Regions from separate parts of the Pseudoalteromonas sp. SWYJZ98 genome, predicted to be linked through region 1. Evidence: predicted binding sites of a transcription regulator. Region 1 holds the regulator's gene; the other holds the start of a gene.

Region 1 (7,707 bases):
CAAAGTTATTTTCACTATTCATTTATTTCTTACTATTTATCGTATTTTAATCACACAAGATTATACGTTAAGGAGTATGCTTAAAGCTTACTCAATATGGGGATTTGGATTGCAAATGAAATTTGTTGATTATTATGCAGTGCTCGGAATATCGCCTGATGCAGACGATAAAGCAGTTAAAGTAGCTTATAAAAAATTAGCCAGAAAATATCACCCAGATGTAAGCAAAGAGCCTCAAGCAGAAGATAAGTTTAAAGAAATAGCAGAAGCTTACGAAGTCATTCATAACAAAGAAGAACGCACTAAATACGACGAGTTACGTCGTCATCAACAAAATCGTGCTCGTCAACAGCAAGGTAATTATGGTGGTAACAATGCCTCATCGCAAAGTAATTATCAGCAAAGCGATCCTCAAACCGATCAAGAGTTTTCTGATTTTGTTAATTCAATGTTTGGCGGCGCCGGTGGATTCAATCGTTCCGGGCAGAGCAGAAGTAACGCCGCTCGCGCGCAAAAAGGACAAGATGTGGAAATAGAGTTCCCGATTTTTCTTGAAGAGACTTTAGTTGATACCGTTAAGCCTGTTGAGTTTATGTTACCGCAGCGAGATAGTAGTGGTCGTGTCTCTGAAATTAAAAAATCACTTAAAGTGAAAATTCCCGCAGGTTCAGTAAATGGCGAACGAATTCGACTAAAAGGGCAAGGCGGATTAGGGTCAGCGAACGGGCAAAATGGCGATTTGTACTTACAAATTAGTTTAGTGCCCCACCTATTATTTGATGTTGAAGGTCATAACCTAAATATAGTCGTCCCTCTTGCACCATGGGAAGCGGCTCTTGGTACAAAAATAAATTTACCTACGTTGGCAGGCAAAATCCAATTAACTATTCCATCTAATAGTCAGTCTGGTCAACGCTTGCGTATTAAAGGTAAGGGATTAATGAGTAAAAAAGCCAAAGGTGATTTATTTGCTGTGCTTAAAATTGTTAATCCAACATCTGTTGATGATACCAGTAAAAAACTTTGGGAAGAATTAGCCGAAAAAGCTCACTTTGATCCCCGTAATAACTGGAGCAAGCCATAATGCAAATTATCGTGACACAAAAAGATGATTTACTTACTAGCAAAGAGCTATGTTTGAGTAGTGATATTAGCGAAGCAATTTTATATGAGCTAGTTGAGCACAATATTGCGGTTCCAATTGAGGGGGAGCACGTTACGCAATGGCAATTTACGGTATCTGCAGTGACCCTAGTTAAAAAAGCAGCCCGTATTCAACAGGACTTTTCGTTAGATTGGTCTGCAATAGCTTTAGTTCTACAATTGCTGGATGAGCGTGATGAGTTAATTTCCGAAAACGAAATGTTAAAGCGACATTTGAGTCGATTTAAACACTTGGAATAAAATCTGCCCTTAGGTACTTCCTAGGGCGATTTACTCTTTGATGAGCATGCGCTAGCTCTCAAAAACCAATATGCCTACTTTGATTTATTCTTACTTTTGATTCGGATAAATCGTTTTAGTCGTATATTTTGCATAAGTAGTAATATTCCACTTAGACAAAAGAGTACGCTGGTTGCTGCAAAACTAATAAGCAGTGGATTATTCAAATCCTCTCGTTCATCGTAATCCATAATGTGTAACATCCAAAAAAAGTCAAATATTCGCCATAGTGTGCTGCGAACGGTAATAACTTTGCCGTTATTTTCTGACAAGTACAGTGTTGTGTTAAATGTGTCGTCAAATTGGACCTGCCAAACATTGGTTTTATATCCTACTTCTCGCATACCTAGCTTTAGTAGTACAGCGCTTGTTACTTGAGCGTCAATAAGTAAGTGTGCTTTAGCATTTGCGGTAATTTGTATTTTAGTTGGCGGTTCAAATGGTCGGCCTGTTATGCCATTGAAGCTTTGCTGCTCGTTATTACTAAAGACAGTAATAAGTGGTGTAGTTAAGAAGTTCTCAAAAATTATTTGTGTTGGATTAACCACCTGAGAGGCAATATCGTCAAGGGAGGCAACATAATCAGCCTGCGTAAATGGGTTATTAAGAGTACGTGTTGCAAGATGCTCCCCATGAACTTTATCAAGAGGGATTGCACTCATAATTAAACCACCTAGTAACCATGCTAAAATTTGTAGTGCTAATAAATAACCTAACCATTTATGTAACTTGCGAGCATGTTTAAATATTTTTTTATTCATGTTTTAGTCTTATTATTTTTAGAGGCTAGTTTATTACATTAATAGGATAAGTTACTGCGACATTTTGTCGCAGTTTAAACTATAGCTTACTGTAATCATTTAAAAATAAAAAAGATTACACTTAAATTCCTAACATGACTTATCTGTTTAATTGAGCTGAATATTTGATATCCAGCTAGCTTTAAATGCTAAAAAATACTTAAAAGCTGCGAAATATCCATATAAAGTGGTTAATAGAGCATAGTTGATTTGGTATAACGGTAAAACTGCGTTAAAGTTTGCAATGAAATTATTAGAGGATAAATACGAAACGATGTCGGAAATTCAATTTTTAAATGTAGATCTTGAGCTTGAATCAAAGCAAGATATTAGTTTGCTAGTGGCGGACTTGAAAAAAGTCGCGACGATTTTACATTATGACAAAGACGAATACCGTCAACTAGCGCGTATTGAAGCTACAGGTGAGGTGAGCACACCTGATAAAGCCATAAACCATATATGTGAGCTTATTGAATCGTGTTCGCGTAACGCGCTAAAGCAATGGTTAAGCTGTTCACGTAGAACGTTTGATATTGGTTTTGAATCAGGGACTTCTCCTAAGTGCTTTAATCAAGCCTTAGATGCAGATACATTATTGCGTATATCTGCGATTGGTGCGGGTATGGAAATTACCATTTACCCAATCGAAAAGTAACTATCTTCGCTCTACGACTGCTGCGGTCATTTTTGATACGCAGCACAGCTCATTGCGGCTATTTGTAATTTTTATTTCCCATACTGAACTACGTTTGCCAATATGAAACGCTCTTGCCGTTGCTGTTAAAGTGCCGTTGCGAGATGCTTTTAAATGACTTGCGCTAATTTCCTGCCCTACACAGTAAAATTTAGTAAAATCGACAACAAAGTTAGCGGCATAGCTGGCAACTGTTTCGGCAAGTACAACGTTAGCTCCGCCGTGAACCATCCCCATTGGGTTATGATGCTCAGGAATTGCCGGCATTGTGGCAACCAAATAATCATCGCCAATTTCTGTGACTTCTATCCCCATAGTTTTCATTAATGTTCCTTGGCCATTAATGCCTTGTTCTAACTGCTTGCACAGCTCTAAGGTGATGGGCTGGTACCAAATACTCATAATGTCTCCTTTGCATTTTTAATCATTTATAAACTTAGCTTTAGTTATATCCCTAAAATGTACACAAGTGAAATTACTTTAGCTATTTTAAGGCTTAATTTAAATTTGCGATTTTTATTTAACTGTATATACTCACAGTTAAATATACTGTATGGAAAACCAGTTGTATGCGACCATTAACGAACCGCCAAGCTCAAATACTCGAACTAATTAAAGTTTTTATTAAAGACACTGGTATGCCTCCTACACGTGCTGAAATAGCGCAAACATTAGGTTTTAAAAGTGCCAATGCTGCTGAAGAACATTTAAAAGCACTTGCTAAAAAAGGCGCAATTAAAATGAAACCAGGTGCAAGCCGTGGTATTCAATTAATTGAAGAAGAAGAGCCAGAACAATTAGGTTTACCGCTTATAGGGCGTGTTGCTGCTGGTTCACCTATTTTGGCGCAAGAGCACGTTGAAAGTCACTGCAAAATCGATCCATTAATGTTTAAACCGGCTGCAGATTTTTTACTACGCGTTAACGGTATGAGCATGAAAGATATTGGTATTATGGATGGTGATTTACTTGCTGTACATCGTACTCAAACCGCTGAAAACGGACAAGTTGTTGTTGCCCGCCTAGACGAAGACGTAACTGTAAAACGTCTTGAGAAAGCGGGTCGTAAAGTATTACTTCATGCTGAAAACGACGATTTTGACTCTATTGAAGTAGATCTTGAGAATGAGTCTTTTAATATTGAAGGCTTAGCCGTTGGCGTTATAAGAAACGCTGATTGGATGTGACTTTAAAAATAGCTTTTAAACAAGCAGTTTTATAAATGCGTACTAACTAGTACGCATTTTTGTTTTAAAATTTGTACTAAAAATAGGGCGTAAACAGCCCACTGACTATTTAAGCTGTAAACTTTTTTGCACTTATATTTTCCCCCTCCGAATGCGTTAAACCCCTTTGTTTTGCTCATATTTTGAACTTTCTGTTGCCCAGTTGATTACCGATTTTTTATTAATTATTCAATATCACCTGATTGTTTTTTATACTAAAACTTGCTTGTTGTTCGTTTTTTAGCTAATTGTTAATGCGCTGAGCTAATAATAACTCACAGCTTTTTAGTTTTGAGAACACACAATATACATAAACTCGTTGTTGGCGCAGCAAAACCAATCAATATTAAATAAGATTGGCTAAAAAAATAAAAATAACGAATTGGCGTTTAAGCCGTATGCCTCTTCGCTTTGCATTCGCAATAGCATCAAAGGAGCCGTCACATGGGTAAACTGACCTCTACCTTGTGGCTTATATTATGTGTTTTTTCGCACCCAGTTTTGGCTAACAGCCAATACAATATGCGCAAAGGCGTAACCGATATAAGCAATAATGTATATCAGCTGCACATGACCATATTTATAATATGTTGTGTGATTGGGGTGATAGTGTTCGCAATTATGTTTTGGGCACTTATTCATCACCGTAAATCTAAAGGGGCTGTACCTGCCCAATTTCACGAAAGCACTAAAGTAGAAATACTTTGGACTGCAATTCCGTTTGTTATTTTAATTGCTATGGCAGTACCAGCCACTAAAACCCTAATTGCAATGGAAGATGCCAGCAAAGCTGATCTCACTATTAAAATTACGGGTTCGCAATGGAAATGGCATTATGAATATATGGGTGAAGATGTAGAGTTCTACTCTATTTTATCTACCCCGCAAGATGAAATCGCGAATCTTGCAGATAAAAATCCTAACTACTTACTTGAGGTTGATAAGCCTCTTGTACTGCCAATAAATCAAAAAGTACGATTTTTAATGACTTCTGACGATGTTATTCACTCTTGGTGGGTACCTGATTTTGCAGTTAAAAAAGATGCTAACCCCGGCTTTATAAACGAAACATGGACGAACATAAACGAAGAAGGTACTTACCGAGGCCAATGTGCTGAGTTGTGTGGTAAAGACCATGGCTTTATGCCCGTTGTGGTGGTCGCTAAATCTGAGGCTGATTTTAAAACATGGCTTGCAGATGAAAAGCAGGCTAAACAAAAAGCAGCATTAGCAGATGCCGCATTACTTGATAAAACCCTCCCAAAAGAAGAATTAATGACTTTAGGCGAACAAGTATATATGGCTAATTGTGCTGCATGTCATCAACCTACTGGCATGGGGTTACCGGGCGTATTTCCTGCACTTAAAGGCAGCCCGATAGTGCTTGGCGATATAAAAGATCACATTGATGTAGTTATCCATGGACGACCCGGTACGGCAATGCAAGCTTTTGCCAAGCAGTTATCTATAAAGCAATTAGCTGCGGTTATTACTTATAAACGTAATGCGTGGGGTAATGATACGGGTGATGTTATTCAACCGAGTCAAATACAGACAGCACTTGATGCCAAAGTGGAGGCGAACTAATGAGTAGCATAGTAGAACAACCTAACGCCAATGAAGCTCATCATGCTCATCACCCAGCTAAAGGTTTTAAACGCTGGCTTTACACAACTAATCATAAAGATATAGGTAGTTTATATTTAATTTTTTCGCTGACCATGTTCTTAATTGGTGGCGCAATGGCCATGGTGATCAGGGCTGAATTATTTCAACCAGGTTTACAGTTGGTCGACCCTCACTTTTTTAATCAAATGACCACAGTGCATGGTTTAATTATGGTGTTTGGTGCGGTTATGCCCGCCTTTACAGGCCTTGCTAACTGGATGATACCACTTATGATTGGCGCGCCAGATATGGCATTGCCAAGAATGAATAACTGGAGCTTTTGGATTTTACCGTTTGCGTTTTTAATCCTATTGGCATCGTTATTTATGCCTGGTGGGGGTCCTGCATTTGGTTGGACTTTTTATGCACCACTGTCCACAACATACAGTAATGATAATACTGCATTGTTTGTATTTGCCGTACATATTATGGGAATTAGCTCAATAATGGGCGCAATCAATGTGATTGTAACCATAGTGAACTTACGTGCCCCCGGCATGACATGGATGAAGTTGCCCTTATTTGTATGGACGTGGTTCATTACTGCCTTTTTATTAATAGCGGTAATGCCAGTGCTTGCAGGGGCTGTCACTATGGTACTTACCGATAAGTATTTTGCGACCAGCTTTTTTGATGCCGCAGGCGGTGGCGACCCGGTGATGTTCCAACACATTTTTTGGTTTTTTGGTCATCCCGAAGTATACATAATGATTCTTCCTGCCTTTGGCATTATATCTACAATAGTACCTACCTTTTCTCGTAAAAAACTTTTTGGCTATGCCTCAATGGTATACGCCACATCCTCCATAGCACTATTGAGCTTTATTGTATGGGCTCATCATATGTTTACTACTGGGATGCCGGTAGCTGGCGAGTTGTTTTTTATGTACGCGACCATGCTTATATCGGTACCTACAGGAGTAAAAGTATTTAATTGGGTTGCCACAATGTGGAAAGGCTCAATAACTTTTGAAGTGCCAATGCTTTTTAGTATTGCGTTTATTGTGCTGTTTACCTTGGGTGGTTTTTCGGGATTGATGCTGGCAATTACACCTGCTGATTTTCAATATCACGATACTTATTTTGTAGTGGCGCACTTTCATTATGTATTAGTAACAGGGGCTGTATTTTCGATAATGGCAGGTGCTTATTATTGGCTGCCTAAGTGGACGGGCAATATGTTTAATATCACATTGGCTAAATGGCATTTTTGGCTATCGCTGGTGAGCGTGAACGTACTGTTTTTTCCTATGCATTTTGTAGGGCTTGCCGGTATGCCGCGTCGAATTCCCGATTATGCTCTTCAATTTGCCGACTTTAACGCAATCATAAGTATTGGTGGGTTTGCCTTTGGTTTATCGCAATTGTTGTTTGTAGCTGTGGTAATTAAATGCGCGCGTGGCGGTGATAAAGTGCCTGCAAAAGTATGGGAAGGGGCAGAAGGCCTTGAGTGGGAAGTTGACTCTCCAGCGCCATATCATACTTTTTCTACGCCGCCGGTTATTAAGTAATGACACACGCACCGCTACTCAAACGTTTGGTACTTATTTGCATAGGCATGTTTGCCTTTGCCTTTGCTTTAGTACCTTTGTATGACGTGTTTTGTGATGTAACAGGGCTTAATGGAAAGCCTTCGCTTGAGCAAGCAGAGCAAAGTACACAAATAGTACAAAACCGAGAAGTCGGCGTTAGCTTTACTACTCACGCACAAAGTGGTGCACCGTTTGAAGTTAAATCAAAAGAATACAGTGTAGTGGTAAAACCCGGTGCAATGCGTGAAGTAATGTTTAGTGCTAAAAATAACAGCAATCTAGATAAAGTAATGCAGGCTGTACCATCAGTCTCACCAGGTAAAGCGGCAAAGTATTTACATAAA
Region 2 (7,707 bases), on a different contig from region 1:
TCATCTTTCAAAATAAATTTTTGGATTAATTCAGCTTTATCGTTTGCTGCCTCCAAAAACAATGAATCCCAGCGAATACATTTTTGATTATTGTTTTGAAATGATAGAGGTAGTAAACACCCCCGCACTGCACGCTCATTATTTTTTGGTTTTACTACAGAGCGAGCAAACCCAAGTTCTGTTATTTGCGGTAATATATACTTTAACGGTAAAACCTTTGTTGAAACTTGTTCAAAACCACGTATACATCTCAACATTAGATAGTTTGGAGGTTTAGACCAATGGGCTAAATCAGTATGAAGAGGAAAAGAGTCTAAACCAAATTTTCCGCTGTATTGGTTTTTTAATGATTTGCTTCGTTGCTTAGGTATAATTTTTTGTACGTCAGGTATTCCTGAATGATCTTCATAATCACTGATCTTTATTACATTCCCTAGCTGCTCAGCTAAAGAGTCGATTTTGGTACTAGGTTGCCACTTTGGTATAAAAACAAATCCTTTATCCAATAATTTTTTTTTAATATCCATATCAAGATCCACCAAGTTCCGAGGAAGCCGTAACAGTTTTATCAGAGTGCAATTACCCTACTTTAGCACAAAAACATTCTTATTTTATGAACTTATATTAATAGTAAATAGCGTAAACTATTGCCAACTATAAATATTATGCTTGCTGTAGCCTATATAAACTTGTAAAAAAGAGGAAACTTTCCTCTATTCTTACTAAGTTAATGATTACTTAACTAGATCACCGCTTATCGCTCAAATAAGACCCCGAAAAATGGCTCATATAGCTATCTAGGTTAACGCTTTCAAAAACAGAAGTATATTTCCGATAACTACCTTTGAAGCCCTTGAAACGGAAGTTTGCTTCCGAAATATAGCAATACAAGCTTACAAAGCGGAAGTTTACTTCCGTTTTGTACTTTAAGATTATAAGCAGGTGTCTAGTGATAGTTGGGAAGTCCAGGAATACGCTTTGAGATGGTTCTATGTGACTTTCATTTTCTTTAAACCACGGTCGCCCGTTACGAGAAATAAATCGTTTTCAATATCTTGAATAGTTACCTCATGTATTTCTTGACGCATAAAAACTTCTTTTAAATGTTGTTTCTAATATAGATATGTACAAGCTTGAAAGCTTTATTTGAATATACAGCCACTTCAAGACAATATAGTTAGAGACCCATATTCTCACAGCGGCTTTTAACTACATCATTTTGATTCTTTTGTAGCTTTGAAATCTTCTCAGCTCTAGTGCACTCCCAAGCATCAACAGGATACATTTTATCCCAGGCATTCATTAGCTGGCGTTGCGCTTTACTCATGTTGTATCGTTTATAGGTGGTTTCCATATACAAATAAGTACGTGCAATTTGCCCTCTGGCTATTTCAGGTGGCTCTGCTTTTCTCTCGTCAATTTTCATCGCACAAAGTCCAAAGTCGCTTTGGGCTGCTGGAAGCATAGTAAAGTTATAATTGCTTCTGAGAGCATTCACAGCGCCAATGGCCGGATAAAGGTTAAACATATCAGCTTGCATAAAACGATATTCTTTATTTACCTTTTCCGCACACCTTCGACCTTTAAATGACTTACCCATACTATTTACACACTGCTTATGCCCGTCTCGCCATTCGCTAAAAGTACGACCAAAGTTTTCTGCTGGAACAACGTGCTCCCATTCAATTTTTTTAGCTCGTTTGACGTACTTTGTTGTAGAAAAACCCTCAAGTGCGGTTACTTTTTTACTAGCATCAAATGTCGCACCACAATAAAGGGTAATGCGGTGATTGTTATAAACTTGTTTTTCTAGCAGTCGTTTAGCTTTGCTAAATGAGTCAATTTCTTGATTTGCTGAAGAGGCAGCAGAGAAAATAAGTGTTGCTAACAGTGAAATTGTGGATGCTTTCATTATGATTCTTGGTACCTATTTCGGTTTAAATATGTCACGTATAATAAATGAGTTAATAAGCTAGTTCTCATTTGTGGTGACTGACAATTTTAATTGTAGAACTAAGATATTGTGCTTTTAAAGTTTAATCGGAAAGTTGCTTCCCAGTCCATGTATTGTCATTTTGATATTGACCAGAGCAAGCGCTGTTATATGCAAATTGGCCCGTAGACTTATCTCGACAGCGCCTGACTAAGTTGTAGTTACCATCATAAAACTGGTCCCATGCATAACCAGAAGAATAGTTATTTGACCCGCCAGCTCTTGGCGCAGCGACAGATAATATCTCACATTTGTATTGAGTGAGTGTTCTATATTTAACTTCTCTGTTAAGCGCGTAGATATAGTTCGCTTCATCAGTATTTTCGGCGGTGTAACTTTTAGCGAGGATATCTTTATCATTAAGGTAATTTCGACACACTTGAGCATCTGTTAATTCAGAGTCACCGGCAATGATAGCGTGTCTAGAGGCTGAACAGCCAGTAATAAAGCTAAGCATCAGCAAAGATACAATAGTGTTTTTAACTAAAGTCATCAGTAAATTATTCCATAATTAAAATAAGCTTTGAGTAAGCTCATAATTCCCTAGTGAAATTTTAACAAACCGATGGCAATTTTACTAATTGTTATTAAAGGGGTTTTTCATCTTTAAGTCTAAAACATGCTTATATCAGCTCTAATTAAACTATCGTCTCACAAAAAGAACCTTGGCATAATTTAAACCTTAAATTACACTGTACATATAAACAGTATTTGAGGTGTGTATGTTCGTTATTCCAATTTTTATAGAAGCAGGCATTACCGGCTTTGAGTCTCCTGCCGCAGAATATGTTGAGCTCGGTATTTCAATCGATGAACTAATCATTAAACACCCGAATGCTACTTTTATTGGTATCGCTTCTGGGCAATCCATGCAAGAAGTAGGAATATTCGATGGTGACTTATTAGTCATTGATAGAGCTGAGGATGTAAATACTGGCGATATTATTGTTGCTAGTTATAACGGTTCGTTTGTTTGTAAAATCATAGATAAATCGAAACGCTTACTTATCTCTGCCTCTAAAGATTATAAGTCTGTTTATATTTCTAATGATGATGACTTTAAGCTCGAGGGTGTCGTTACTGCGAGCATCCGCCTACACAGAAATAAAGCTGAAGTGAATCGATGTTTGCCCTCGTAGATGCTGTCGCTTTTTACGCGAGTGCTGAGAAGGTATTTGACCCCTCAGTTCGCTTTAGACCAGTGGTGGTGCTTACAAATAATGATGGGTGTGTTTGCGCCATATGCCCTATTGCAAGAAAGCTTAACATTCCTAAATTTCAGCCTTACTTTAAGATTAAAAACTATTTAGAGCAGCACAATGTTGTGGTTCGCTCTTCCAATTATGAGCTTTATGCTGATTTAAGCGAAAGAATGATGACAGTTATAAACAGGTTTTGTGACGACCATTATGTATACAGTATCGATGAGTCGTTCTTACGATTTACGGGATTCTCTAATATCATTGACGATTGGGCTGACTATGGGCAAACAATCCGGCGTGCAGTTTGGCGAGAAACAGGGTTACCGGTTGGTGTAGGCTTTGGCACAACACCTACCTTAGCAAAAGCGGCCAACCATGCAGCAAAAAAACTATCAGGTTACAACGGTGTGGCCGTTATTAACGATGAAAAATCTCGTAAAGAAATACTCATGCGAATGGATGTCACTGATGTCTGGGGTATCGGCTCTCGTTTAGGAAAAAGACTTAAGTTAATGGCGATTAATACAGCCTGGGACTTGGCTTGCCAAAACCCTAAAGCAATGAGGCGCATGTTCAGTGTTGTCGTAGAGAGAACTGTTAGCGAATTAAATGGTATTGCCTGTCTAAGTTGGGATGAAATAAAGCAAGATAAAAAAGAGATATACTCAACTAGAAGTTTCGGGGAAAGAGTAAGTGATTTAAATACATTAAAATCGGCCTTAGTAACACACGCCGCCATTGTTGGGCGAAAACTCAGAAGACAGCAATCATTAACAAAGCGTGTAGTTATTTTTGCTGCCAGCTCACCGCATGAAGATGAGCACTACAAAAAATCACTTCTATATGAGTTTCCCATACCGACATCAGACACCAGCGTTATAGCTAAGGCTGTTTCAGATGTTATTGATGATATTTTTAAGGCTAACACGCGCTTTTATCGCTGCGGTATTGGCGCAATAGAATTAGAAAGTGAGTTATTTCAACAAGCCGATATGTTCTCTGTTAGTGAGGATAAACCTAAAATGATGGAATGCTTAGATGCGATAAATAAACGCTATGGTGTGGGGACTTTATCAATAGGGAGTGAAAAACTAACACAGACGTGGAATATGAAGCGGACTTTCTTATCGCCACGTTATACGACTCGCTGGACAGATATACCTGTAATAAAATGTGATTAGGATGATGAATAGTATAGGAGCTAGCATTTCAGCCATAAATTGTGATTGGGTCACCTTTATCAAGAATTAAATATGATAAAAACCTATTTGTACTAGCTCATACTTTTACTATGGTACAAAGCATAGATTGGAATATTGCTTTTTTAGTTCCTTTTCATATGCTGGAAATTTCTGAAAGGTCAGCTCTAGAGCATTGTATCCTTTTGCAAAAATAGAGAGCAGGTAGTAAAAAGTAGTTCTACTTTTTACTACCTCATTTACCCACATCTACAATAATAAAAATGGATATATTGACTTTGGGGTGGCATATATAAGACATTTAAAGTGTGCTGCTGTAATCAGTTTCAGGCACTAACTCAATCAAATTGCACTCAAGTACTTTAGCTATACGGCATAATTTAATGACTGTAATGTTTACGGTACCGTTTTCAACTCGACTTAGATAGCTTTGATCTAAGCCAGACTTAAAAGATAACTCAGCCTGATTTTTGTCTTTCAAAACTCTCATCATCTTGATATTTTTACCTAATTTTTTTGAAAAATTATCCATTGGTATGTCTCAGGCACAAAAGACTAAATATCCCACATTGCGTTGACTTAAACGATTGCATATAATCATAATTAATGCATATATGCATATCTGATGTAGTTTTATTATATTTATTAAGGTTTTTACATGGAAAAATTCGAACTAGACAAAACTGTCATCCAAATTCTGTGTATGCCCAACGTCAATCACTTCACTGCAACTGAAATTAGAACGGCATTTATAGCAATAAAGCAGGATGCAGAACTTAATCCGACGGCTTCCCGCCGTTTCGTTTATGAGGAGCTTTTAAAATTAACCAGAAGGGGTTGGTTAATAAGAAGCACAACCAAAAAAAAAGGGCTTACTCATTACACCAAAAGTGACTTGTTTGATCACGCAACTTTAAAAGGAATGGTAGCGGCAAAGGAGTCAGAGGAGGCACATGAATGTTCACCTATCAGCTACTCCCAAATGCTTTTTCAACGTTTAAATCAATATAACTCAGCATTACTAGAGGGCTTAGGCGCGGTAAAAGAGTATGTTGCATTGAAAGAAATTTACCCTGACCAACATGACAATTTAAAAGATCGTTACATGGCAGTTCAGGAAAAGAATTATATTCTAAAAGGAAAGATTTCAGTTCTAAACGAACTTATTGAATCAAAAAGAGAGGATTAATATATGAGACTAAGAAATTGGCAGTCAGAGTGCATTCGCTCTGCGATTTCTAAATATGAAACAAGTAAACACTTTTTAGCCCTTGCAACGCCAGGTGCAGGTAAAACCGTGATGTCCTCAGTTTTAGCTAAATTACTGTATGACCAAGGTGATATTGATCTAGTACTGTGTTTCTCTCCTTCCTCAATAGTAGCGCATGATTTTAGTGAAGCGTTGAGTGAACAATTCGAAGCGCATTTTGATGGAACTATTGGTGCACTGGGTAATTCATTTACCTATCAGGCTTTAAGTACACTGGATAATAAGGTATGGCGCTTATTTGATAAATATCGAGTATTCGTGATCTTCGATGAGATTCATCATTGCGCAGGAACAAATATAAAAGATGCTAATGCTTGGGGTAAGCAGATAATAACAACTATGAAAGAAAAAGCTACTCACACAATCGCACTAACTGGCACACCGTGGCGAACCGATGCGCTGCCTATCGCACTGGCTGATTACTGTAATGAGACTGGGCAAATACAATGTGATTACATATATGGTTTAAAACAAGCAACTTCTGACAATGTATGCCGAATTCCGCAAATCGTTGCCTTAGATAATGATCAGATTACAGTTGTTGAGGGTGATGAAACAAGTCACTTCACAAGCTTTATTGACCTGCTTTCAAAATCAATTATCCCATATTCTGAGATTGTGACTTACATAAGCGTCATAGAGCAACTATTAATCCACTCTAATTATAAGCTAAATGAGCTTCGAACAATAAATAAAAATGCAGGCGGACTAATCGTTGCTTCATCTATTACCCATGCTTGGCAAATAAAGCTAATTCTGCACCAGACTATTGGAGATAGCGCTGTTATTGTAACGAGTGATGAAGGCAACGGAAATGACCTTATTAAATCTTTTAGATATAGCCACCAAAAGTGGATCATCAGTGTGGGAATGATATCTGAGGGCACCAATATTCCGCGCCTTCAGGTGTGCTGCTACCTTTCAAACGTGAAAACAGAGATGTATTACCGCCAAGTAATGGGGCGTATATTGCGTATTACTGATGCGCCAGACCAACAGGCGTTTCTATTTATGCCTGCAGAGCCAAACCTTGTTGAGTATGCCTACCGCGTGGCTCTAGACATCCCAGATGAATTAGCAAAAGTAAAATTCGCTTTAATGGACGAAGATATAACGACTGAAGTTAGAACGACTAAAGGGAGTGAGGGGGTTAGTACTGACGGATATCCTGAAGATATTTTTATTGACGAACCAGTTATTAGTATCGGAAATAAAAAAGACATAACCGATAAAACTCTAGGTCCTATTGATGAAACACTAGAGAGCAAAATAACCTTAGCCACTGACAAGATAATGAGAATCTTTGGTCAATATAATCATACAGAGATTGAAATTGATGGCTTCAACCAATTAATCATTTCTGACAAATCTTTGGCTAAACTTAATCAATACGGTACAAAGATGTTTTAAAATTTTTATTCAAATAAATATAATTATGCAAACCATTGATTATTAGTTTTAATATAAAATTTGGGGTAGGAAATGAGTTATACACCACAAGGTTGTGGTCATTTAAAAATTTACCCCCTGTCATCATATTATTATAAAAACATTAGCTAACTGCATGATATACGGTGGTTAAGTTCAGGTACAGCAGCTTCCCTAAATTATCTACTTGCGGTGATTTTCGGGTATGGCCGCAAAAGATCGGTTCGTGCTACATGTTTCCTATAGATGGAGAAGGCGGATGTTCTTTTTACTCAGAACATATGCTTAATAATATATTAGCCCAATCTGGTGTTGGTAAACATGTTATCGAGCGTATTAATTGATCCACATTACTAACTAACATTCAGTCATCAACATGAGATGATTACTGAATATTTAAAACCATCTGTAACTCCCCCCAAAAAATGAAATAGTTCGATTCAACCATTTCCAGTTTTTTATGTTGATAAACAAATTTAAGTGAAAATTTTTTTAGAGAAAAAGTTTTTTGATTTAATACAGATCCGTATTCAGACTAGCTAATTAACACTATTTTTTTCTGAATACAAAATAAATCATTAACTACTGAATTATAGCAATAAATTTCATGTACTG

Evidence for each region. Region 1 encodes LexA, which represses DNA repair genes until DNA is damaged. Its sites were predicted from a motif close to TACTGTATNNNNATACAGTA; they were not measured.
Region 2: I6F10_RS02565 (LexA family protein) is a predicted target of LexA. The motif match lies at 2,684-2,703, and genes of this name have one in related genera.

Annotation. Positions count from the first base shown of each region.
Region 1 is NZ_JADYXA010000042.1:10,933-18,639, forward strand. Features, by position in the region: gene I6F10_RS17045 (DnaJ C-terminal domain-containing protein) at 116-1,084, shown strand; gene I6F10_RS17050 (chaperone modulator CbpM) at 1,084-1,404, shown strand; gene I6F10_RS17055 (hypothetical protein) at 1,479-2,204, opposite strand; gene I6F10_RS17060 (hypothetical protein) at 2,518-2,898, shown strand; gene I6F10_RS17065 (PaaI family thioesterase) at 2,899-3,339, opposite strand; gene lexA (transcriptional repressor LexA) at 3,507-4,124, shown strand; gene coxB (cytochrome c oxidase subunit II) at 4,608-5,750, shown strand; gene ctaD (cytochrome c oxidase subunit I) at 5,750-7,342, shown strand; gene I6F10_RS17085 (cytochrome c oxidase assembly protein) at 7,342-7,707, shown strand, end outside.
Region 2 is NZ_JADYXA010000002.1:188,931-196,637, reverse strand. Features, by position in the region: gene I6F10_RS02580 (TauD/TfdA family dioxygenase) at 1-527, opposite strand, end outside; gene I6F10_RS02575 (endonuclease) at 1,178-1,912, opposite strand; gene I6F10_RS02570 (hypothetical protein) at 2,037-2,486, opposite strand; gene I6F10_RS02565 (LexA family protein) at 2,716-3,132, shown strand; gene I6F10_RS02560 (Y-family DNA polymerase) at 3,117-4,376, shown strand; gene I6F10_RS02555 (helix-turn-helix domain-containing protein) at 4,696-4,926, opposite strand; gene I6F10_RS02550 (hypothetical protein) at 5,053-5,583, shown strand; gene I6F10_RS02545 (DEAD/DEAH box helicase) at 5,587-7,074, shown strand.